Regions from separate parts of the Providencia sp. 6390 genome, predicted to be linked through region 2. Evidence: riboswitches for the same ligand, from Rfam matches in the RefSeq annotation. Region 2 holds a riboswitch; the other holds the start of a gene.

Region 1 (11,500 bases), on a different contig from region 2:
AATGAACGAGCGCATTCAACAGCGTTTGCATCAAGATGATATCGAAGCAAAAACCTTTCATGCATTAGCTCTACATATTATTCGAGAAGGCAGTAATAAATCCCCTGTGATCAGTGAACTGGAAACGGATACACAAAAACGAGGGGAGCTGTTACTTAACGAATGGCGCGAGCAGTGTGCTAGTAAAAAGGCACAGGCAAAAGGGTGGCGTGAATGGCTGACCGATGAATTACAGTGGGAAGTGCCAGAAGGTGAATTTTGGCAAGATGAAAAAATCAGTAAAAAGGTTGTAAGCCGTTTAGAGCGTTGGTTGGGTTTAATGCGTATGCATGGCGGTAGTCAAAAAGAGATGATCGAAGCTGCGGATGAGCAGTTTAAAGATATTTTTCAAAAGCGCATACGGTTGATGTCCCCATTATTAAAAGCGTGGAAAAGCGCCTTAAAAGATGAAGGTGCCATTGATTTTTCAGGATTGATTCATCAAGCGATTAATTTACTTGAAAAAGGGCGCTTTATTAGCCCATGGAAACATATTTTAGTTGATGAATTTCAAGATATTTCACCACTAAGAGCCAGGTTATTACAAGCATTGCGTCAGCAAAATAAACAAACCGCTCTTTTTGCTGTTGGTGATGATTGGCAAGCTATCTATCGTTTCAGTGGCGCAGAGCTCGATCTTACCACATCTTTTGCACACAATTTTGGCCAAGGAGCACTATGTGCTTTAGATACCACCTATCGTTTTAATGAAAGGATAGGTGAAATTGCTAATAGATTTATTTTGCAAAACCCAACGCAGCTAGATAAGCCTTTAAATAGCTTAGTTAAAGGTAATAAAAAAGCAGTGATTTTATTATATGAAAACGCACTTGAACGCTTACTCGATAAAATGAGTGGCTATATCACTGAAGATGAAACAATTTTATGTTTAGCTCGTTATCATTACTTACGCCCTGAAATTTTAAATAAAGCTAAAACACGTTGGCCCAAGCTCAACATTGAATTTATGACTATTCATGCATCTAAGGGTAAACAGGCTGATCATGTGATTATTTGTGGGTTGAATCAGGGCAAAGATGGTTTCCCTGCTGCACCTAGAGAATCAGTGATGGAACAGGTATTGCTGCCTAAACATGAAGAGTTTGAGCATGCGGAAGAGCGGCGCTTATTGTATGTGGCGATGACACGTGCAAAACAGCAAGTGTGGTTACTTTATAACCCAGATGAGCCTTCTGAGTTTGTTGAAACATTGAGGCAACTTGGTGTTCCTAGACAGAAAAAACCATAATGAATGGTGCCGAACATATGAGTCGGCACCTTAGCTGTTTATTTTGTGCGTTCTTGTAAATAGTGTTGGTAATCAGGGATCACAACATCAATTTCGTCCTTAAAATAAGGGGATGTAATAATAAAGTCAGCCGTTGCAGGGTTAGTTGCCACTGGTATATTCCAAACTGTTGCCAAGCGCAATAAGGCTTTAACGTCAGGATCATGAGGCACGGCGTTTAACGGATCCCAAAAGAAAATCAGCACATCAATCTTTTGTTCGGCGATCATGGCGCCAATTTGTTGGTCACCTCCCATTGGGCCACTTAGCATACCTGTTACATTGAGGCCTGTATGATGGGTGATCAATTTAGCTGTAGTACCTGTTCCAAATAGTTGATGTGGTTTAAGTTGTTCACTATTTTTTGTTGCCCAAGCGAGTAGTGAAGATTTACAGTGGTCATGGGCAACCAGAGCTATGTTCTTAGGGGTTTTTATTGTACGAGTAGTTGATTCCATGAAGTTCCCTTAAAATTAGCGAGGCTCAATCGAGCCACTACACGGCATCAGATATATCATATTGCGAGTTAATAGTTTACTGATTTTGGGAGATATTTTGATGGCTAGTCAAGAAATTGCAGAAATATTACGTAGCGTTAACACGATTGCACTGGTTGGTGCTAGCGATAAAAAAGATCGTCCTAGTTATGAAGTGATGGAGTATTTATTGGAGCAGGGTTATACCGTGATCCCTGTTAGCCCTAAATTGGCAGGTCAAACCCTATTAGGGCAAAAAGTGTATGCGAAATTGGGTGAAATCCCACAATCTATTGATATGGTGGATGTATTTCGTAATGCAGAAGCGGCAGTTGGTGTTGCTCATGAAGCGGTTGAGGTGAACGCGAAAGTTTTATGGCTGCAAAAAGGGGTTATCAGCGAAGAAGCTAAGCAGATAGCACTTGGCGCGGGTATGCAATTTGTCATGGATTTGTGTCCAAAACAAGAGATCCCTGCGTTAGGGCTAGAAAAGTAGCCAATAAGCAATAAAGCAGCGATGTCGCTGCTTTATTGCAGACTGCTGACAAACGTATTTTGTTTGTCGGCGGTCGTTAAGGGTTTTGAAATAAACGAGGAAAATTAATTTATTGATTTTCGGCTGATAACACGGAGTGGGAAAAACCACGCTTTTATCCCACTTCGTCAACAACTTCTAATAAAGCAGCGATGTCGCTGCTTGCTTTATTGTAAGTTGTAATAATCAGTTACGCAGGCGTGGTGCTTGTAATTGTGAGCGAATGGATTCTGCCAATTCGTCCATGGAGGGTTGCTCTGGGTGGTCATCAGCAGTTTCATAAGTAATTTGGGCCTCTGCCAAATAGGTATGAATTGCATCGCCATTATCATCTTCCATTACAACATGATACCAAGGCAGATCACGTAATGCGCTATTTGCTGCAATATCGTCGTCATCATGTGGTTGCTCGAGCGAGTATTCAGCATCAACATCCACGACAACACCTAGGTAGCCGAGTAGTTTATGCCTAACTTGTTGCCCTATCCCATATTTACTGGTGATCATCATAGCCACCTCCTAAAAGCCTTGCTTATGCTATAACTCTATATTTGGGCAGTGTTCCGCGTTTTCAAGCCAATGTATGGACAATTACTCATAACGCAATACACTGTCTTATATGTAACATGAAAAGCAGTGCCTCAGTCTCAGATTATCTGTTCGATGAAAAAAACACAACAGTAATAAATAGTACATTAATAATTAGAGTACTGATAATGGGGGATAAAAATGACAGCAACAGTCGGACGTTTATTTTATATCTATGGGCGTGTTCAAGGGGTAGGATTTCGTTACCAAACCTATCATTGGGCAAATCAAAATGGTATCAAAGGTTATGTATGCAATCGTGATGATGGAAGCGTCACTTTAGCCATTTGCGGTTCTGAACAGGATATTGGTTTTGTGGAGGAATGGTTGAATGCAGGTGGGCCCCCAGGTGCAAAAATCGACCATTATTTCAGCGAAAATTGGCAAACTGATAAAATAGCGGATTTTTCAGTCCGCTATTAACTGTTGTGCAATTAGATGCATTTTACGGGTTTAGGAAGCCCTGCTAGCTTAGTTGCTTGTTTTGCAGGGCCTTTAGGGAATAGTCGGTATAAATAGCGGCTATTTCCTTTTTCCTCTCCAAACTGTTGAGAAACAGCTTTAACCAACATGCGGATCGCAGGGGAGGTATTAAATTCCAAATAAAAAGCACGAACAAAGCGGACGATTTCAAGGTGTTCTTCTGTCAGAGTGATATTTTCTTGCTCTGCGAGAAGAGGGATAAGCGCTTCGTTCCATTGTTGGCTATCAATAAGGTAGCCTTGAGAGTCAGTCTCAATTTCTTGACCGTTAAAAAGCAACATACACATTTCAACCTAAACAAAAATAGACAGCAAATTTAGCAAAAAATAGCCAATAACCCAAGCAGCCCGTTAGATATGTTGATAATTTCGCCCATCAACACACTAAGTGCCTATTTTTATAGCAATTGGTATAATAGGGGGTTTACATCGAACGCACAGATGTTTATAGTGCACGTCATTGCGGAGGGGTGGCCGAGCGGCTGAAGGCAGCGGTCTTGAAAACCGCCGATGGGAAACCATCCGAGAGTTCGAATCTCTCCTCCTCCGCCATCTCATTTTCATTGTATCCTCCAAGGTTTTTCAATCTTAGATAAATCAAACAATTCAATGTCATTCGTTTTCATATTCTCTATACACCCGTTGATTACTGCTGATTAGATAGTCGAATAAAAAAATACCGCCAAATAAAGACGGTAATGTACAGATAGTAGATTGTAAATGTATGATCTGGTGACCATTATAATATTTAATTAATCCCTATAATAACGGTTATTCCATGCGCATTATCGCTATATAAATATCCTAATCCGATTTTTATTTTAAATTCTGTGTTATTAATGTCTATCGGTGTTTCTAACGCTAATGATGTATTATTGATAAAGCCAAATGAAAGGTCTCTATAACTATTGCCGTAAAAACCGCCAATATCATTAGAGACGATGATATCAAATGGATTATCTTTAATCGCAAATGCATTTGTAATGGTGTATTCACCACCAGTAGACCAAGTACCTATGTTATTGTTTATTTTGATATCGCTTTTATTACCAACACTTTCCATGAACATATAGGAAACATGTATGTGAAGTTTAATTTTATTACCATTGTTTAAGGTGTTTTTATTTACTATCCCTATTTTTGGGGTAATATTTACAGCGTTTATATCCCAATCTAATAATTTTTCTTCACGAAGTCCTATCTTAATGTCATCTTCACCATGGAAAGATGAGTTATTCTTCATGTTTGAATAACCAAGTTCAATCTCACCCTCTAAGCTTAAATTTTTATCTATATTATATGTTATTTGTGGGGATGTTGTTAGGTTTAATATATTCCAGCGAGAACGAAGTGTATTTGATGAATTAATATCTATGACATCTGATTTTACTTTAAGGTAATTTCCTCGTATTTGAATATTGAATGAGTAATCCCCCTCATTATAAATATTTTTGAAGGTATAAGGTAATGAATATTTACTGTACTCAAGGCCATCTGAGTGTAATGTGGAAGCACTAATATCATTGGTCGAAGATAAAGCGATAAGTTTTGCATAGCCCGCGGTTAGGGCTTTATCACTGAATGAGTCAGGTGAAAACATAACAAGAAAAGGAGAAAAGAAAATAGATAGTGAACGTTTCATTATAGTACCAGTATGGGCTAATTATACGTATTAGTAATGATATTATAATCGTTCATAATCGGGATTATCTAATAACTATCTTCACATATTTGAATTATGTATCGACATAACGTAAATAAATATTCATAGTAATAGTTATTGAGATGGAAAAACTTGTAAAAGCCAGTAAAATTTATGATTGGCGAGATTAGACTGGGTAATCACTATTGATTGTTACGGAGTGCTAGCAAATTAGATAGGAATTATAGTTTATTTTTGAAATTAGATAATGTTTTTTTATGTTTTTTATAAGTATCAAATAATGATTACCGTTATTTTAACTTTAGAGCAGTATAAGAGCAGTATAGGGCTTAAAAAGTTTATTAAAATAAAAATACTAGCAATACATAAAATAAATTAATGTTAGTGAGTTTATACTCGTCATACTTCAAATTGTAGGACTGTTGACTACGCTACGCTTACCAAGTCAGGTAGTTTATCTATGCTCCCCGATTATATTCACTTGTTGCCTACCGGTCTCTTGAATTATTTAGAGTATATATGTGTTATAGTGTAACTCTATTCAATAATTTATAGTCAGATTAGATCTGATTATTTTAAATAAAAATCATTTTCATTATCAGTAAGTTAAATAATAAAAATAAAGTTGTATTTATATTTTTTTATTGCTATCTTCCGTGCCGCAGAAAATGGGGAGTAGCTTGCTTAATAACTATTCAATGAGTTATTAAGATTTCGTGTCAACATACTTGAGCGTTATTTGCTCATGGCACGGATGCCTTAATCGGTTAGCAAGACCATAAACATATTATTCACCTATGTGTTGGGGGGGGAGTCGTATGTCTATGGAATTTCCCGACTGAGATCTTTGTTATGAGTTTTTATGCATTATTTGTCCTCGCTTTTGCCTTATCAATGGATTCTTTTGCAGTTGCTGTATGCAAAGGTTCAACACTTCATAGACCCTCTTATAAAGAAGCTTTAAGAACAGGTGTTGTTTTTGGTGTAATTGAAGCTTTAATGCCATTAGCTGGTTGGATTATTGGTATTGGTGCAAGCCATTTTGTTATGCAATGGAATCATTGGATTGCATTTGGACTATTATTTGTGTTGGGCGGACACATGATTTACCAAAGCCTAATATCAAAAGAAGATGAGTTAAAAGAGAAAAAGAAAAAGCATAGTTATTTAAATTTGATTATAACGTCAGTTGCAACAAGTATTGATGCGATGGCTGTCGGTTTAGGATTGGCATTTCTTGAGGTAAACATTATTCATGCAGTATTTGTTATTGGCTTAACAACCATGATAATGGCAACTGTTGGTGTTATGGCAGGGCGACACGTTAGTACTGTATTAGGTAAAAAAACGGAACTTATTGCAGGGATTATATTAATCAGTATCGGATTATTTATTTTTTTAGAAAATATTTAATGACAAAAATATGAGTGAGTTATCGTTAAAAGATATTCATAATTTGTTTAATACATAAATTCCAGTGGATATTTGCTAACTTCTCTAAGAATATAGAGATAGATGTAATTCCATAAAGGGTTAATCATTAATCTGGAAAAATTATCCAATAAATAGCGTTCTTATTGGATAATTTTCTGGTTTGGTTTTATCTCTTTGAAGCCACCAGTTAATACGTCCAGTATTTGAGTATCCGTTAGGTCTTCTGAATGCTCACAAACATATATAGAAACATTGTTTTTACTTGTGCATATAAATGTAGCCAAATCTCTAAATGCATTCTTTTCCACGGAAGACAAACCACCTTCTGTCATGACTTTTGGGTGCATAATGACCGCATATTTAGGTGGAAAAAAACGTTGATAAAAAGAAAAAGGGGGCAAAAGTTTATTTATGCCATTTTTCAGCGTTTTTGCCGCAGGTAGCATATCCCCTACTAGTAATCGGCTGGTGGTAAAAGGGCTATCAGCTAATTGTGTTATTTCAGAGTGTCTTTCGACATCTCGAATAACCATCTTGTCAGGCCAAATTCGAATATAGAGATAGTATGTATTTATCATTTTTCTATTTATCTAACCTTTCTATTGAATATACACAGTGAGTTTTCAATATTTATATCAATACTCACCGTTGAGTCCCTCATTTATATATGCTGTTTAAAAAACATTCAAAGTTTAATTCTTTTTGTGCCAATCATGGTGGCTTGCCCACCCACTCTCACTCGACTAATTTCTTGTTTTTGTGTATCGATTATTACTTGGATCAAAGAAGAACATGCCATAGCTCGGCCTTGCTCGAATTGAAAAGATGTTTCATTGGGGAAAATATGTTTTACGAGGTAACATCCTAAAGCACCGCTCGCACTGCCCGTTGCTGATTCTTCATTTATACCGTATAGCGGAGCAAAATTTCGACAGTGGGCTGTAATAGATGGATCACGACTTAATTCAAATACATGGAAGCCTATAGCATTGAATTCATTGCTTAGTTTTGCGAGAGCTTGGTGATTAGGGTGTAGGATGTCTAATTGTCCTGTTTGCACAGGAACTATAATGTCTGGTAGCCCTGTAGAGACAATCATGACGGGTAAACCTGTCGCTGTAATAATATTAGGATTTACTCCGAAGGCGGCAGCAATATCGTTAACATCAGGGCCTTGTCGCATAATAGGTAAGGTTTGTTCCATAACAATGGTGCTAGGAGTTATGGTCACATCAAGAATGCCAGCTTTAGTTTTTTGTTTGTAACTACCAGAAATTAGTAGATCTAATGAGTTTAGAGTAAAAAAAACAGCTAATGTTGCGTGCCCGCAAAAATCGACTTCACCTTCGGCGGTAAAAAACTCTACGTCGAAATCGGTATCTTTTCCTGCATAAACAAATGCGGTTTCAGAGAAACCTATTTGGCGAGCGATAGTTATTTTTTGCTCGAGACTTAGTGTCGGTGGGTAAAGAACAACTCCCGCGGGATTACCACCTGAATTATGTCGAGTGAATGAGTTGACAAGATATACTTTGATTTCATTTTCAGCTAAAGATGCTGTCGCGTTTGGCATCGTTTTTTCCCGTGGTGTAGCCCGATATTGCGTAAGCTGTGTGTAAGGTTTGATCGTAAATTAATAGATTATACTTGTCATACTTCAAGTTGCAGCGCTTTGCGTTGAAGTATGGTGACTAGGCTCACGCGCACCAGTCACATAGTTATCTATGCTCCTGACGACTCATTGACTTGTGCCTAGCTGCATCTCGAATTTTTATTGTTTGCATAGTGATTGACCCTTTTACCACTTTTTAAACAAAAAATCATCTCACTATCATTGTGTTTCATTTGTCTCATTAGCGTAAATTTAAACATTTTTAGATTGGATTTATTGTGATATACCATAAAAAAACTTTCCAACTTTGTTGAGTTATACATTTTTCTTGAGATTATGCTAACGGTCTTAGCGGTATTAAGTTTCTTTTTTACCTATTTAAAAAAAGCTGCCAAAAGACACTGAGTCTATTGATTTAATTAGTATTTTAATTAATAAATCATTGTGTTAGATGATTTATTAACAGTATGGTAATAAAGTCTAATTTTAATATTTCATTGGTTTCAGGCTATTGACAAAAGATATGATAATTAAATGGCGGTTAAACGCTTAAAGTGGGTAATGATTATGATTAATCTCATGAATAAAGAACTTCAATTTTTTTGGATCCTTAAAGCAAATGTTTTAAATTGAATAAATGTAATACTAGGTTAATATTAAATTCAAGAGTGAATCATATATTCAGTAATAAGATTGATTTATTAATGGGTTTTATTATTTGATTTGTTTTAGTGAATTGCTCATATTTTTATAATTATCATTTTAAATAAAATTGTAGTTTGAAAGACATTAATCACGAGGAGTTGCCAAAATGAGTTTTAAATATAATAGACTTGATAAAAATAATGCCGCCGTTTTATTAGTTGATCATCAGGCTGGGTTATTATCGTTGGTACGTGATCAAGATCCTGATAAATTTAAAAACAATGTATTAGCGCTTGCAGATTTAGCAAAATATTTTAAATTACCAACTATTTTAACGACTTCATTTGAAAATGGCCCTAATGGTCCATTGGTTCCTGAGTTAAAAGAAACCTTCCCTGATGCACCTTATATTCCACGCCCAGGGCAAATCAATGCATGGGATAATGAAGAGTTCGTTAAAGCGGTTAAAGCAACAGGCAAAAAACAGCTGATTATTGCGGGTGTGGTAACCGAGGTATGTGTGGCTTTCCCTGCATTATCAGCATTAGAAGAAGGTTATGAAGTATTTGTCATCACCGATGCATCAGGAACGTTTAACGAAATCACTCGTGATTCTGCATGGGATAGAATGTCCAATGCGGGGGCCCAAATGATGGGGTGGTTTGCTGCTGCGTGTGAACTGCATCGTGATTGGCGTAATGATATTACTGGATTAGGAACGTTGTTCTCAAACCATATTCCAGATTATCGTAACTTAATGACTAGCTATGATATTTTAACTGCAAAAAAATAGCGTGATCTAATTACTCTTTATTAGCCCTGTGAACGATAAGTTTGCAGGGTTTTATCATAAAATTATGGGCTGATGAGTCACAGTCGGTTATGTTTATTATTCGCATATGAGACTAGCTTAGGACTTGTCAATGAATTATCAAATAACAACGATTGAAGATGCTCCATTGCTTTTTGCATCAGCATGGAATAATCATAATATGGCTGAGTTTGCGGCTTTATTTCACCCAGATGCGACTTTTGTGAATCGTTTTGACCACTATGTTAAAGGTGTTAAAGACATAGTTGAACTTCATGCTCCTATTCATGAAACTATTTATAGTGACTCAACCCTGAAAAATGAATTAATTGATGTCATTCCCCTTAGTGAGGGCGTGGTTGCTATCCATTTTTGGAGTCGTTTAGCCGCTGGAGCCGCTCATCCTGTAGGGCCTCACGAGGTAGATACTGTGATCCTCGCAATATTAATCAAACAGGGTGACCATTGGCTGTTCAGAGCGCTTGAAAATGTGACGCTAGTCAATCCGTACACAGGACAAGTTGTGTTACGTGAAATAGCGAAAATCAGCTAGATATTATCGTGGTCATATTAACTTTTGGTAATGATGAATTTTTAATTTTAAATTGGCTAGGTGATCATTTAGCGTGACTAATTGCTGTTCTAAATGGTCATAATGTTTAACCAGTAAATCCATTCTTTGTTGCGCCGTTTCATCGCCAAGCTCTCTTAAGCTTGCATATTGTTTGATTTCTTTTAAGGGCATACCGGTTTCTTTCAGGCGAACAATAAATTTCATCCATTCAACGTCACGGCTGGAATAGAAACGATGGTTATTATCCCTTCTGGCGGGTTTTAATATGCCTTCTTTTTCATAGTAACGTAGGGTGTGTATGCTAAAACCGGTTAAATGTGCAAATTCGCCGATAGTATAGTTCATTTATTTTCCAAAAAGTGTTGACCTAGAGTTAACTCTATCTTTTATCTTCCTAGTGACTGTATCAAAGGGGGATAACATGAAACAACAACATTATGCAGTGATAACTGGTGCCAGTTCAGGAATTGGTCGTTCAATGGCTAAAGCATTCGCGAAAAAAGGAATGAATATTATTGCTGTTGCTCGTCGAGAGAGCTTGTTGGCAGAATTAAAGGGTGAGATAGCGAATATAAGCTCAGATATTGAGGTGGTGATTAAGGCGTGTGATTTATCTTTTACGGAACAAGCAATAGCCCTTTATCATTCACTAGCTGATTATCAAATACAAGTGTGGGTGAATAATGCAGGGGTGGGCTATTACGGCTCAGTCCCAAGCCAGCCGATTGATAATGTTCAAATGATGCTTAATGTGAATATTCAATCGTTGGTTATTTTATCGAGTTTATATGTAAATGACTATCGTGATATTGCAGGAGCTCAATTAATCAATGTCAGTTCAGCAGGAGGTTATACCATTGTTCCCACAGCGGTGACTTATTGTGCTACTAAGTTCTTTGTTAGTAGTTTTACCGAAGGTTTGGCAAGAGAACTTATTGCTGAAGGAGCACAGTTAAAAGCTAAGGTTTTAGCGCCAGCAGCCACAAAAACAGAGTTTGGGCAGGTGGCAAACAATATTGAATACTATGATTATGATGCCTCATTTGGAACATATCATACTAGTGATCAATTGGCTGAGTTTGCAATGGCGCTCTATGATTCCGACAGTATGACTGGCTATGTGGATAGGGAAAGTTTTAGTTTCCAATTATCTGAAGGCAAAATGCCGAATGCATATAATAGTCAGTTTAATCAGAAAATATAGTTAACATAGACATCGCCTGAATAATAAATCAGACGATGTTTACTATTTATTCCAAATAAGAATGTCTTTTTTGGTTTTGGGGGAGGTATTACCGATTAAATGGTTAATATCAATGAAGTTGGCTACTCATTGTATTATAGTGGGTCATT
Region 2 (11,500 bases):
CACTATTTTCTTTTAGGTTTAAGAAACCTGTAGCGATAGCTTCATTGTGCTCATTTACAGCAACAAAGAATGGATTGTCTCTGACCATCAAACGATAGTTTTCAGGCATGTGATCTGGAGTCCATGCAGCGATCACCTTTGCATCAAAGCTTTGTTGGCAGCCTACGCGAATGGCTTGATTACGAATAAACCAAAGATATTCAGCTTCCGCCTCAGTGGCTAATCTAATTCTCATTCAATACCCTCAATAATGATGAATTTATTGAATTATCAAACCAAATTATTAGGTTAAAAACAATTTATATTCTACGAATAGGCAATAAAACTAATTTCTTAGTGATAGAAATATTGGATTGAAGAAATACCTCATCTTTTTGGTCGATAGCGCTATTAAAAACTAACGTTAATATAGTTTTGACAATAAAAAAATAGCAGGTTGTTATCATCATAAAAGGTCAATCCATGAAAAAATATAGAACAAGTTTATGTTTGCTTTCGGCTTTAGTTTTTACATCAATAACAAGTTATGCAAATCAAGTTAGCAATGAATGTAATGTACCTGCACTGGCTAAGTGTCCTCAGCCTATAGATAGCTCATATCCCAATGTCAAAGATATGTTGACTTGGGATCAGCAAGAGCGCCTATTGGGTTTTCGCAATGATTATCGCTCTTACCCAGGTGATGTATTTCATGCTACTAGTCCGAAATCATTGGTTAGAGAAATTCAAAACTTAGAGAATGTAACTTATCAAATAAAAGGTATGACTTACAAATTAGACGACTATATTAAGCGTAATGATGTTGTTGCCTTAATGGTAATTAAAAAAGGAAAGATAGTATTTGAGTACTACGGTAAAGGGAATACGGCAGAAACATTATGGACCTCGCGCTCTGTGGGTAAATCGGTTGTTTCTACACTGGTTGGAATTGCATTACAAGAAGGTAAAATTACTTCGTTAGACGATGCTATTGTCAAATATAATCCAAGTGTCAAAGGAACAGCATGGGAAAATGTGACCATAAAACAATTATTGCAGCATACATCGGGCGTGGAATGGGGGGAGGATTATGAAAATCTTAACTCTGATTTTGCTAAGATGACTGAATGCGAAGCTAACCCGCAGATATATTCCTGTGTGCAAAAATTGGTTGTTGATCCAATACGTCAATCTTATGCAAAACCGGGAGAAGTATGGCGATATAATTCAGGTGGAGCATGGTTGCTAGGGGATACTCTAGAAAAAGCGACAGGAACTTCTCTGGCTAAATATTTGGAAACTAAAATTTGGCAGCCATATGGCATGACAAGTGATGGTGTATGGCAAAGCTATGAGCTGGGTAAGCATAACACTGGCGCGCATGGTTTTAATGCAACCCTTGAGGATTGGGGGAAGTTTGGGTTATTTTTTGCAGAAAATGGTGTGTTAGCGGACGGTAAACAAACGCTACCGTCTAACTGGCTTAGTGAGTCAAAAAATTGGGTACAGGCAAAAAATTCAGTCAACCCAAGCTATCCTGAAGGAATATATGGCTTTGAATGGTGGAATAATAGTGTTCCACAAAAAATGCATAATATAGAGCCTAAACAAGGCTTAGATAGTCACAATACATTATGGGCATTGGGGATCTTTGGACAAATCATCGTTGTAAACCCAAAGGAACAATTAGTGATTGTCCAATGGTCCACATGGCCTGTTGCTCATCCAGCAGAAGATGGCCAGCCACTTGAAGCATCTTTAATGTTTAATGCAATTAACAATCAATTAAATAAAACAACTCATTAATTTGTATACTCTAAATAATTCGAGGTGCAGCTAGGCGACAAGCGAATGAGTCACTATGAGCCTACATAAGTAGGTGACTGGTGCGAGTGAGCGTAGTCACATCTACCTCAACAAAAAGCGCTGCAACTTGAAGTATGACGAGTATAGTGGTTATTTTTATAGAACCTGCCAATTAAAGTGTCATTAATGGCAGGTTTTTTATTTTAATCATACCCGTTAATAAAAGCAGCAGGGCAGATCACTGTTTAATCTAAATTTTAGCTCTTTATCTTTATGCTCACTATTGTTCCATTTGTTACTTTTTTCTGCTTCTGCATTAAATACTGTGATAGCTGTTAATGTTTGTAAAAATTCACCAGCATTAAATGTTTTGGTCGGTTTTATACCGAACAAAAATGTATTTTTGAATTTATTTTGACTGTCAATGAATTCTGCTTCAAATCTGGTTTTATTATATGGAATTACAGGTGAATAGGCCGAATATTGCATCTTGTTTAGAAATGTGTCTAAGCCTTCTTTTTGTTCAAGGTTTTGATTTTCAATGTTAAAATTAGAAAATCCTAACAGCGGGATAATGATAAAGATTAAAAATAAACGTTTCATTGTTTTCTCTCCATGAAAATTAAAATAATGTCATAAATAAGTCACCCATAGAAGGTGAAAAGTGAGAGAAGAGTGCTTCATTTAATATTTATTAATGTTGTATGTTAAAAAAGTAAATGAACCATCAACAAAGTGAATAAATACTTATCCATAAATAACCTATAAAAAATTTATAAAACTTTAAATTTGTCCTATTGTGAAGTATTCATTAAATATGATTTATTAGTGTTGCAAGAACATCCTTGCTTAAATAAATCTGAAGGTACTTAGAATGAAAAAGTTTTTAGCAATCGCAACTGTATTGTCATTAGCTATTTCTGGTTCGGCATTAGCAGCAAGCACAGTAAAAAGTGAGCAAGCGGCTCCAACTGTGAAAACACAAAAAAGTAGTAAAGTACATTCAGCAGGTAAAACGAAAGCGCATACTACGCTCGAAAAGAAAACATCAGCCGAGTCCTCTAAAGCATAACGCTTAGCTGCGTTAGAGCTTGTCACACGTATCAGTGCCATGGGAAATATATTGCCCGTGGCGCTGCATCTCTATGGTATACTCAATATTATTTATAACGATATATCATTTATGAACTACCAATGCCCTCTATGTTTTCATCCCTTAATACAACACAACCAGAGTTTGAAATGCACAAATAATCATCAGTTTGATTGTGCAAAAGAAGGTTATGTTAACTTATTGCCTGTTCAACACAAACGTTCTAAAGATCCGGGTGATAGCGCTGAAATGATGCAATCGCGTCGGCAATTTTTAAATGCGGGTCATTATGACCAAATGCGTCAATTAGTTGCAGATAGGCTGAGCCAATATTTTCCTGAGCAGAACGGCTCATTGTTAGATATAGGCTGCGGCGAAGGTTACTACACTGATTACTTTATGCGGCAGCTTGCAAAACCGAATTTTTTACCCATTGTTTATGGATTAGATGTTTCAAAAGCAGCTATTCGTTATGCCGCAAAGCGCTATCCATCCGTTAACTTTTGTGTGGCTTCAAGTCATCGATTGCCTTTTTCTGAGCGTAGCATTAGTGCGATTGTGCGTATTTATGCCCCATGTAAGGCAGAAGAGTTGGCTAGAGTGTTGCAAAATAGCGGGATTTTAGTGACGGTGACTCCTGCACCTAAACATCTACAAGAACTAAAACAACTTATCTATAGTGAAGTCAAATTACATCCTCTAAAAGAAGAGCTATTACCTCAATTTAAATTGTTAGATGAACTTAATTTAAATTATGTAATGTCATTAACAGGTCAAGAAGCATTTGAATTATTACAAATGACGCCTTTTGCTTGGCGAGCGAGTGAAGAAGTTAAACAGGCATTAAAACAATCAGAGGTTCAAGATTATACTGCTGACTTTATGATCCGCGTATATGAATTAATTGAATAATAATAAATAGGCTCCTGCAATAAATACAGGAGCCGACAATCTATTCATTATGCGCTATACATAAACAGTTCGAGATGTTCAAATAAAATATTAAAACCAATACCAATCAGTACAGCACCACCAACAATTTCTGCTTTTTTGCCAAGTAGGGGGCCAACATAACGGCCAATCATCATACCGATAGTTGCCATAATCATTGTCATTAAACCTATGGTCATAGCGGTATGCACGATATCAACTTGTAAAAAAGCTAAACCAAGGCCAATAGCCATTGCATCAAGGCTAGTGGCGATAGCTGAAAGCACTAAGCTCATAGAACTATTACGGGATGCAGGAGCGCAGCATTCATCTTCTTTTTTTGCTTTGATACCTTGCCAAATCATGCGAGAGCCTAAAACAAACAGTAAGGCGAAAGCGATCCAGTGATCCCAACGAATAACATATTGGCTTGCTAAAATGCCAATTGCCCAACCAATAATCGGTGTTATTGCTTCGATAAAACCAAAGATAAAACCAGTGCGGAGGATCTCTTTAAAGCGGGGTTTGTGCAGTACTGCACCTTTGCAGATAGCGACAGCAAATGCATCCATAGAAAGAGCAAGTGCTAAAATTAGAGTGGCGTAAAAACTCATAACATAAACCTCGGTTGGGTGCATCCATATACACATGAATTACCCCCAACCAAAAGGCTTATTCATGTGTCTATGGTCTTGCCAACCAAGATGGCGTCCGTACCACGTTTAAAATGCAAACGAGTATGTTGACACGGACATTCTGGATATACTTCCAGAACAGGCTACTCCCCAATGACGTGGTTCGAAAGATATCACAATTTATTTTAAAGACAACACTTAATTTAATGTGGCTATTAATTTTTGTTGATAATAATTGTCATTTTCAATAATTTAAAAATTGAGGTTAATTTAAACGTCAATTAACCTCAATATTAATGTGAATATATTTAACAATTATTTATGATTGATAAAAAATTCGTATATTCTTTGCAAATCATCAAGTTGAGAAACTTGAATGTGGATTTTTTTATGCTCTAAACCAACGATTAAAATACCATCTTCAGATAAATTCATTGTTTTAATTCTGTCGAATAATATAAATGTATTGGCGAAATAAAATCCTTTTTGTTTAAAAAATAATTTTGGTGTGCGAATAAAAGCTAAATATACTGACATCAAAATAGTAACCATCAATAAATAAGTGGTTAACATACTGCCATGTCGAGAAATGTTGGTGTAAATGACAATACAGATTAACACAATAAAAATAATAGCATCGGCACGGTGTTTACGCTTGAGATTAACTTTTAAAAGTGTTTTTCCTTTGAGCAGGTTCTGGATAAATTCATCATAAATTGCATACAGCAGCATCAATAAAATAATAATGGCCAGTATGGAATCATTTAAGGTCATTTTGAGTGCCCTTGGCTAAGTAAACAATGCTAGAGAGCTTAAAAGTAAAAATGGGAGGCTGCAACCTCCCATTTCAATTAATTACAATTCATTACGGCGCTAAGAACTTCAACCAAGCACCAAGGATACCAAGGCCAAAGAAGCCAATAATGATCCACAGTGGGTTAACTTTACGGCGAAGCAGCCACATACATGCAAAGGTCAGCAATAAAGGCACCAAACCAGGCATCAAGTCATTTAAAATATCTTGAACCGTTTTGATTTCCATCACTTTTGTGGCTGGATTCTCGATACTCGAAACGATGACAGGAATATCAACGTGGGTCCATTTATTCACCAAGGCCCCCATAACAAATAAACCGAGTATTGATGCACCTTCAGTTAATTTTTGCAGGAAGCCACCGCCGATATCTTGAACAATATCGACACCTTTTTTATAACCGTAAGAAACGCCATAATAGAGCGTTAATAAGCGAACAAGGTTAAACAGTACAAAGAACAGGATAGGGCCCAGCAGGCTACCTGTCATTGCAATACCTGCGCCGAGAGCAGCAAACACGGGACGCACAGTACCCCAGAAAATAGGATCACCAACACCCGCTAATGGTCCCATTAGACCGACTTTGATACCGTTAATTGCACCATCGTCGATGTCGGCACCGTTTGCACGTTGTTCTTCCATCGCCATTGTTACGCCTAATACAGGAGCTGCGACGTAGGGATGGGTGTTGAAGAATTCGAGGTGACGCTTAATCGCTTGTTTACGGTCGTCATTATTTTCTGGATAAAGGCGACGGATCACCGGTACCATCGAATAACAGAAACCGAGAGCTTGCATACGTTCGAAGTTCCAAGAACCTTGCAACAGGTTAGAACGTAAGAAGACAGCGCGGACATCACTTTGAGTTAGCTTTTTCGCTGTTGGGTTTGTTGTATCTACCATTGTGCGATCCTCCTAGTCTAATTCATTATCAAGGTTGTTGTTACTGCCATTACCCTGAGTGACAACCACTTGGGACTTGTTATATTTCGGACTAAGTTGGATATACAGGATAGCCATAACTGCACCGATAACACCCAGAGCAACAAGGTTGAAGTTGGTAAATGCCGCAGTAACAAAACCTAAGTAGAAGAATGGCATCAGGTAGCCAGCACGCATCATATTGATGACCATTGCATAACCCACAACAACAATCATACCACCGGCAATATTCAGACCATCAGTCACCACCGGTGGGATAGCGTCTAACATTTGTTTGACTTCTGAAGTACCGACAGATAGAGCAACGATCAGAGCAGGAATGGCGATACGCATTGCTTGTAGAATTAATGCAGAAACGTGGATCCAGCTAATTGCTGCAAGGTTACCATTGACCGCGGCTCGGTCTGCTGCGTGTTGGAACGCAACTGTGACAGTACGTACGATAATGGTCAACACTTGGCCAGCTGCTGCTAGTGGGATCGCAATGGCAATACCTGCACCAATGCTTTGACCCCCAGCAATAACCAGGATGGTTGAAATAATTGAGGCGAGGGCGGCATCTGGAGCAACCGCAGCACCGATATTCATCCAACCTAATGCGATCATTTCAAGTGTACCACCAATGATGATACCGGTTTTCATGTCTCCCAAAACGATACCGATAAGCGTACAGGCAACGAGCGGGCGATGGAACTGGAATTCATCGAGGATAGAACCCATACCTGCGATACAGGCAACGATGAAAACCAGTACTATTTGAACAACGGTAAGTTCCATTGTTTAATCTCCTGTAACCAAACGAGTTTGGTAAATCTGTTTTCGAGTAATGGTTAAAATTCAATAAAATTAACGACCTAACTAAAACTAATTTTTTAATTTTTTAATCAAATCCATCATCTGAACTTTACTGTCAGAGGAGACCTTACGGACTTCCAACTCAATATTTTTACTGTTCAGATAATTAAAAGCATCAATATCTTTTTGATTAATTGATACTGCATTGGTTACTTGAGTTTTGCCTTCATGGAATGCCATACCACCAATATTAACAGAGGTGATATCTACCCCTGCTTCAACAAGGCGCTCTACGTCAGTTGGGTTAGTAAACAACAGCATTACGCGCTCACCCGCATATTTAGGGTTGTTATAAACACGAATACATTTAGCAACATCAACAACGTGAGCTGTGACTCCCGGAGGCGCAACCTGTTTAAGTAGTGTAGAACGAACTTCGTCTTTAGCCACTTCATCGCTAACAACAATGATACGTTTTACACGGGTTTCTTTTGTCCAACGAGTCGCAACTTGGCCATGGATCAAACGGTCATCAATACGAGCAAGGGCGATCACCATATGCTCACCTGGGCCTGCAGTGACTGTTTGTACAGTTGCAGGTTGTTGAACCGGCGCTGGTGCAGCAACTGGAGTTGTTTCAGGCTCTTTCAGTTTTAATGCACGAATACCCCCACGGCCAGTTTCGAGGGCAACAGAAACTAACTCTTCCATTGAAGGATTGTCATCACGGCACATAAATGTTTCGACTAGCATCGGCACATTAACGCCAGTGACTATTTCATATTTGTCTTGATCATTGACAATACGGCTGGCGGCATTAAATGGACTGCCTCCCCAAGTATCGACCAAAAATAGGACACCTTCGGTGGTATTTAAACCAGCAAGCTTGGCGGTATATTTATCAAACAGGGTGTCAGCATTTTCCCCTGGTACAAAGTCGATAAACGAGACATTTTCCTGCTCGCCAATCAACATTTCGGTCGTGCGCAGAAGTTGCTCTGCTGCCACACCGTGAGTCCCAATCATAATAGCTATACTCACTTGAATTCCCTCTTTATAGATCGAACGGAATGACACATTAGATCAAAATCGAATCAGCTTAATTAACCCTCCTAAATAGAAAACTATATTGATAATTTTAGCTGAATAAATTCACTCTATTTATTTCAGTTAGCAAACTGTTAATTTACTAACTAATAGAGTCAGTGTAGGTAGCATAACATTTTGCATTAACGTAAAAACTTGTTTTGCGTCAGAAAATTAAAAACATACATGTTATTTCAAATAATATGCACATATTTATTGAGTATATTGATTATGTGAATATTATGCATCGATTAATAAGTTTTTGTTGGTGGAAAGTTCTGTTATCGGTAACAAATAAAGAACAATTAATTTAACATTAGAAGAAAAAAGGCGAAAAATTAAGCAAAATATGACACGTTTCAGCAGTAGGAAGTTCTAAAAAAAGATTATTTTATCATCGAGTCATTTTAGTAACGATTTAATTAAGTTTTCGTTAAAAAAATAAAAAATGAATAAAGTAGAATAAAAAACAAACAATAGTTATTTTTTAATTGATAACAATGATGAAATTGTTATCAAAATAAAACGCCGTGGAACCCGTTATTATGATGGGATTCACGGCGTTGAATGACTATACTCGTCATACATCAAAGTGCAGGGTTGTCGAGCCGCCTACCTGCATCTCGAATTATTTAGAGTGTAAATTATGCGATTGGCATATTAATCGCATTGAACTTTAATCGCTAAACCACCACGAGATGTTTCACGATACTTTGCGTTCATGTCTTTACCTGTTTCATACATAGTTTCAATAACTTTATCAAGAGAAACGCGAGGCTCACTGGTACGGCGTAGTGCCATACGGGTCGCATTAACCGCTTTAACTGATGCGATTGCGTTACGCTCAATACAAGGTACTTGAACTTGCCCTGCAACAGGGTCACAGGTTAGACCTAGGTTGTGTTCCATTCCAATTTCAGCGGCAATACACACTTGCTCAGGGCTAGCACCAAACAGTTCAGCAAGACCTGCTGCTGCCATTGAACAAGCAACACCAACTTCACCTTGGCAACCAACTTCTGCACCTGAAATTGACGCATTCATCTTATAAAGAATGCCAATAGCACCCGATGCGAGGAAGTAGCGTGTATACAGTTCAGGTGTAACAGGCTCAATACAATGGTTGTAGTATGCAAGTACCGCAGGAACAATACCACAAGCACCATTGGTTGGTGCCGTCACAACACGACCACCTGCCGCATTTTCTTCATTTACAGCTAATGCGAACATGTTGATAAGGTCAACAACGTTCATTGGGTCATTAGACAGCTTACTTGATGAGGTGACAAGGCGATTAAGTGCTGGTGCACGACGTGGTACACGCAGAGGTCCAGGTAAAACACCTTCGGTGTTTAATCCTCGCTCAATACAAGCCAGCATTGTTTTCCAAACGTCAGCAAAGTAGGCATCAATCTCTTCTTTAGTATGAAGATCAAGTTCATTCTTCATCATTAAGCTTGAAATAGATAGACCTGATTTTTTGCAGTTGAGTAACAATTCTTCAGCTGATTTGTACGGGTAAGATACTGGTTTACTGTCTAGAGCTGACTGGCCGAAATGCTCTTCATCAACAATAAAACCACCACCGATAGAGTAGTAAGTTTTCGTATAAATTTCATCGTTACCTGCAAACGCATGAATGGTCATACCATTTTCATGCAGTGGGAGGTTGTCGTGACGAAAATTCATGCCACCTTCGCGTGGGAAGTCCACGGTATGGGTGCCATTGGCAAGCAGCAATTTTTCTGTTTTCTCAACATTGGCGATAAAAGCAGGGATCGATTCAATATCGACGGTTGCAGGTAAATTGCCAGCTAGGCCCATAATGATAGCAATATCAGTATGGTGACCTTTTCCAGTGAGTGAAAGAGAGCCATAAACGTCAACGGCAATACGTGTGACGCTTGGTAATAATTGTTTGTTTACCAAATCATCGACAAATTCTTTTCCCGCCTTCATCGGGCCGACGGTATGAGAGCTTGAAGGACCTATGCCCACTTTAAACATGTCGAAAACGCTTATCACGCAGGACTCCTTAAAAAAGTAGATATTTAGTGATTTATTTTAAAGGGCGCTACTTTACTGTGATTTAGTAGTGTTAACCAGTAAGTTTAAATTATTTTTTAAAATAAGGTAGCAACAAAAGGCCTACTGATTAAAAATAGCACAAAATGCATTCGGTCACGTCATGAAATGATTATTTAAGTTGGAGGGCTAACTGATGAATAATGGCAGCGGTCAGTCCCCAAACGAGGTGGCCTTGATACCAATAGAAGAAAATACGGTTCGAACTGCCTGAACGTTTGACATCAATAAACTTATGTTGCTTGAGTGATAAAGCATCAAATAAGGGAACTTCAAACACACTAGCCACTTCGCTCGGGTTTGGACGGTAGTCGATCCCCGAGGGCAGTAACCCAACAATAGGCGTGACTTCGTAACCTCCAAGACTTAGCTGAGGTGTTAATTGCCCTAATATTTGTACTTTTTCTGGCGGAATAGCCACTTCTTCATAGGCTTCACGTAGCGCTGTTGTGACGAGAGAGCCATCTTCAGGATCACTCGCACCACCGGGAAAAGCAATTTGTCCCGCATGAGAACGTAAAAAAGGCGAACGCTGCGTTAGTAATAATGTGGGTGTTGATTTATTAATAATAGGAAGCAGAACTGCAGCCGATTTACTCGCCACCCGTTGTGATTGGCGAGTAATAGGGAGTGTAAACTGAAAGCGATTAATAAACTCACTCAGTTCAGTCATTCTGTTGCAGCTCTCCTAACACAGGTAGAATAAGACTAAGTTTATCAAAAGTTTCTTGATATTCTTTATCTGCTTGGCTATCCGCTACAATACCACCGCCCGCCCAGCAAAAAATCTGCTTTTTATCGGTGAGTAAAGTACGAATTGTTATATTGGTATCCATTTTACCACAAAAACTAATATAACCTATTGCACCACAATATCCATGACGGCGGTGAGATTCTAACTCCTCAATAATTTGCATAGCACGGATTTTAGGTGCGCCAGTAATCGAGCCGCCAGGGAAGCTGGCTCTTAATAGATCTGTTGCAGTATAGGGTGTGGCCAGTGTAGCAGTGATGGTACTGACTAAATGATGTACCGCAGGGAAGGCTTCAACTGCAAATAATTCAGGAACTTTGACTGTCCCTGGCACAGCAACACGCCCGATATCGTTGCGTAGCAAGTCCACAATCATTAAGTTTTCAGCACGATCTTTTGGCGAGCTAGCTAATTTTTCTGCTTGTTCTGCATCGGCTAGAGGATCCCCTAAACGAGGTAATGTGCCCTTTATTGGGCGCGTTTGGATTTGGCCATCTTGCAGCAGAATAAAACGCTCAGGTGAGATGCTGATCACTGTGTTTTCAGGGAGCTGAATAAATGAGGAAAACGGTGCGCGATTT

The links. A riboswitch is a leader RNA that binds a small molecule or an ion and turns the genes downstream of it on or off. The one in region 2 is predicted to bind manganese.
Region 1: linked by a shared signal. The riboswitch ahead of AC3Z9T_RS05455 (manganese efflux pump MntP) and the one ahead of mntP (manganese efflux pump MntP) in region 2 are both predicted to bind manganese.

Annotation. Positions count from the first base shown of each region.
Region 1 is NZ_JBYVYL010000002.1:75,002-86,501, reverse strand. Features, by position in the region: gene helD (DNA helicase IV) at 1-1,288, shown strand, start outside; gene AC3Z9T_RS05490 (methylglyoxal synthase) at 1,327-1,785, opposite strand; gene AC3Z9T_RS05485 (CoA-binding protein) at 1,886-2,299, shown strand; gene hspQ (heat shock protein HspQ) at 2,525-2,848, opposite strand; gene AC3Z9T_RS05475 (acylphosphatase) at 3,068-3,349, shown strand; gene tusE (sulfurtransferase TusE) at 3,361-3,690, opposite strand; tRNA gene AC3Z9T_RS05465 (tRNA-Ser) at 3,873-3,960, shown strand; gene AC3Z9T_RS05460 (Solitary outer membrane autotransporter beta-barrel domain) at 4,157-5,050, opposite strand; yybP-ykoY riboswitch at 5,730-5,917, shown strand; gene AC3Z9T_RS05455 (manganese efflux pump MntP) at 5,924-6,484, shown strand; gene AC3Z9T_RS05450 (hypothetical protein) at 6,646-7,038, opposite strand; gene AC3Z9T_RS05445 (PhzF family phenazine biosynthesis protein) at 7,191-8,078, opposite strand; gene ycaC (isochorismate family cysteine hydrolase YcaC) at 8,929-9,555, shown strand; gene AC3Z9T_RS05435 (SgcJ/EcaC family oxidoreductase) at 9,686-10,126, shown strand; gene AC3Z9T_RS05430 (MerR family transcriptional regulator) at 10,139-10,492, opposite strand; gene AC3Z9T_RS05425 (SDR family NAD(P)-dependent oxidoreductase) at 10,569-11,351, shown strand.
Region 2 is NZ_JBYVYL010000001.1:677,052-688,551, forward strand. Features, by position in the region: gene AC3Z9T_RS03300 (GNAT family N-acetyltransferase) at 1-235, opposite strand, end outside; gene AC3Z9T_RS03305 (serine hydrolase domain-containing protein) at 463-1,785, shown strand; gene AC3Z9T_RS03310 (hypothetical protein) at 2,002-2,388, opposite strand; gene AC3Z9T_RS03315 (hypothetical protein) at 2,660-2,857, shown strand; gene rlmA (23S rRNA (guanine(745)-N(1))-methyltransferase) at 2,969-3,790, shown strand; gene mntP (manganese efflux pump MntP) at 3,838-4,422, opposite strand; yybP-ykoY riboswitch at 4,429-4,607, opposite strand; gene AC3Z9T_RS03330 (DUF986 family protein) at 4,759-5,217, opposite strand; gene AC3Z9T_RS03335 (PTS mannose transporter subunit IID) at 5,309-6,160, opposite strand; gene AC3Z9T_RS03340 (PTS mannose/fructose/sorbose transporter subunit IIC) at 6,173-6,976, opposite strand; gene manX (PTS mannose transporter subunit IIAB) at 7,064-8,035, opposite strand; gene AC3Z9T_RS03350 (L-serine ammonia-lyase) at 8,741-10,105, opposite strand; gene AC3Z9T_RS03355 (CoA pyrophosphatase) at 10,278-10,838, opposite strand; gene pabB (aminodeoxychorismate synthase component 1) at 10,831-11,500, opposite strand, start outside.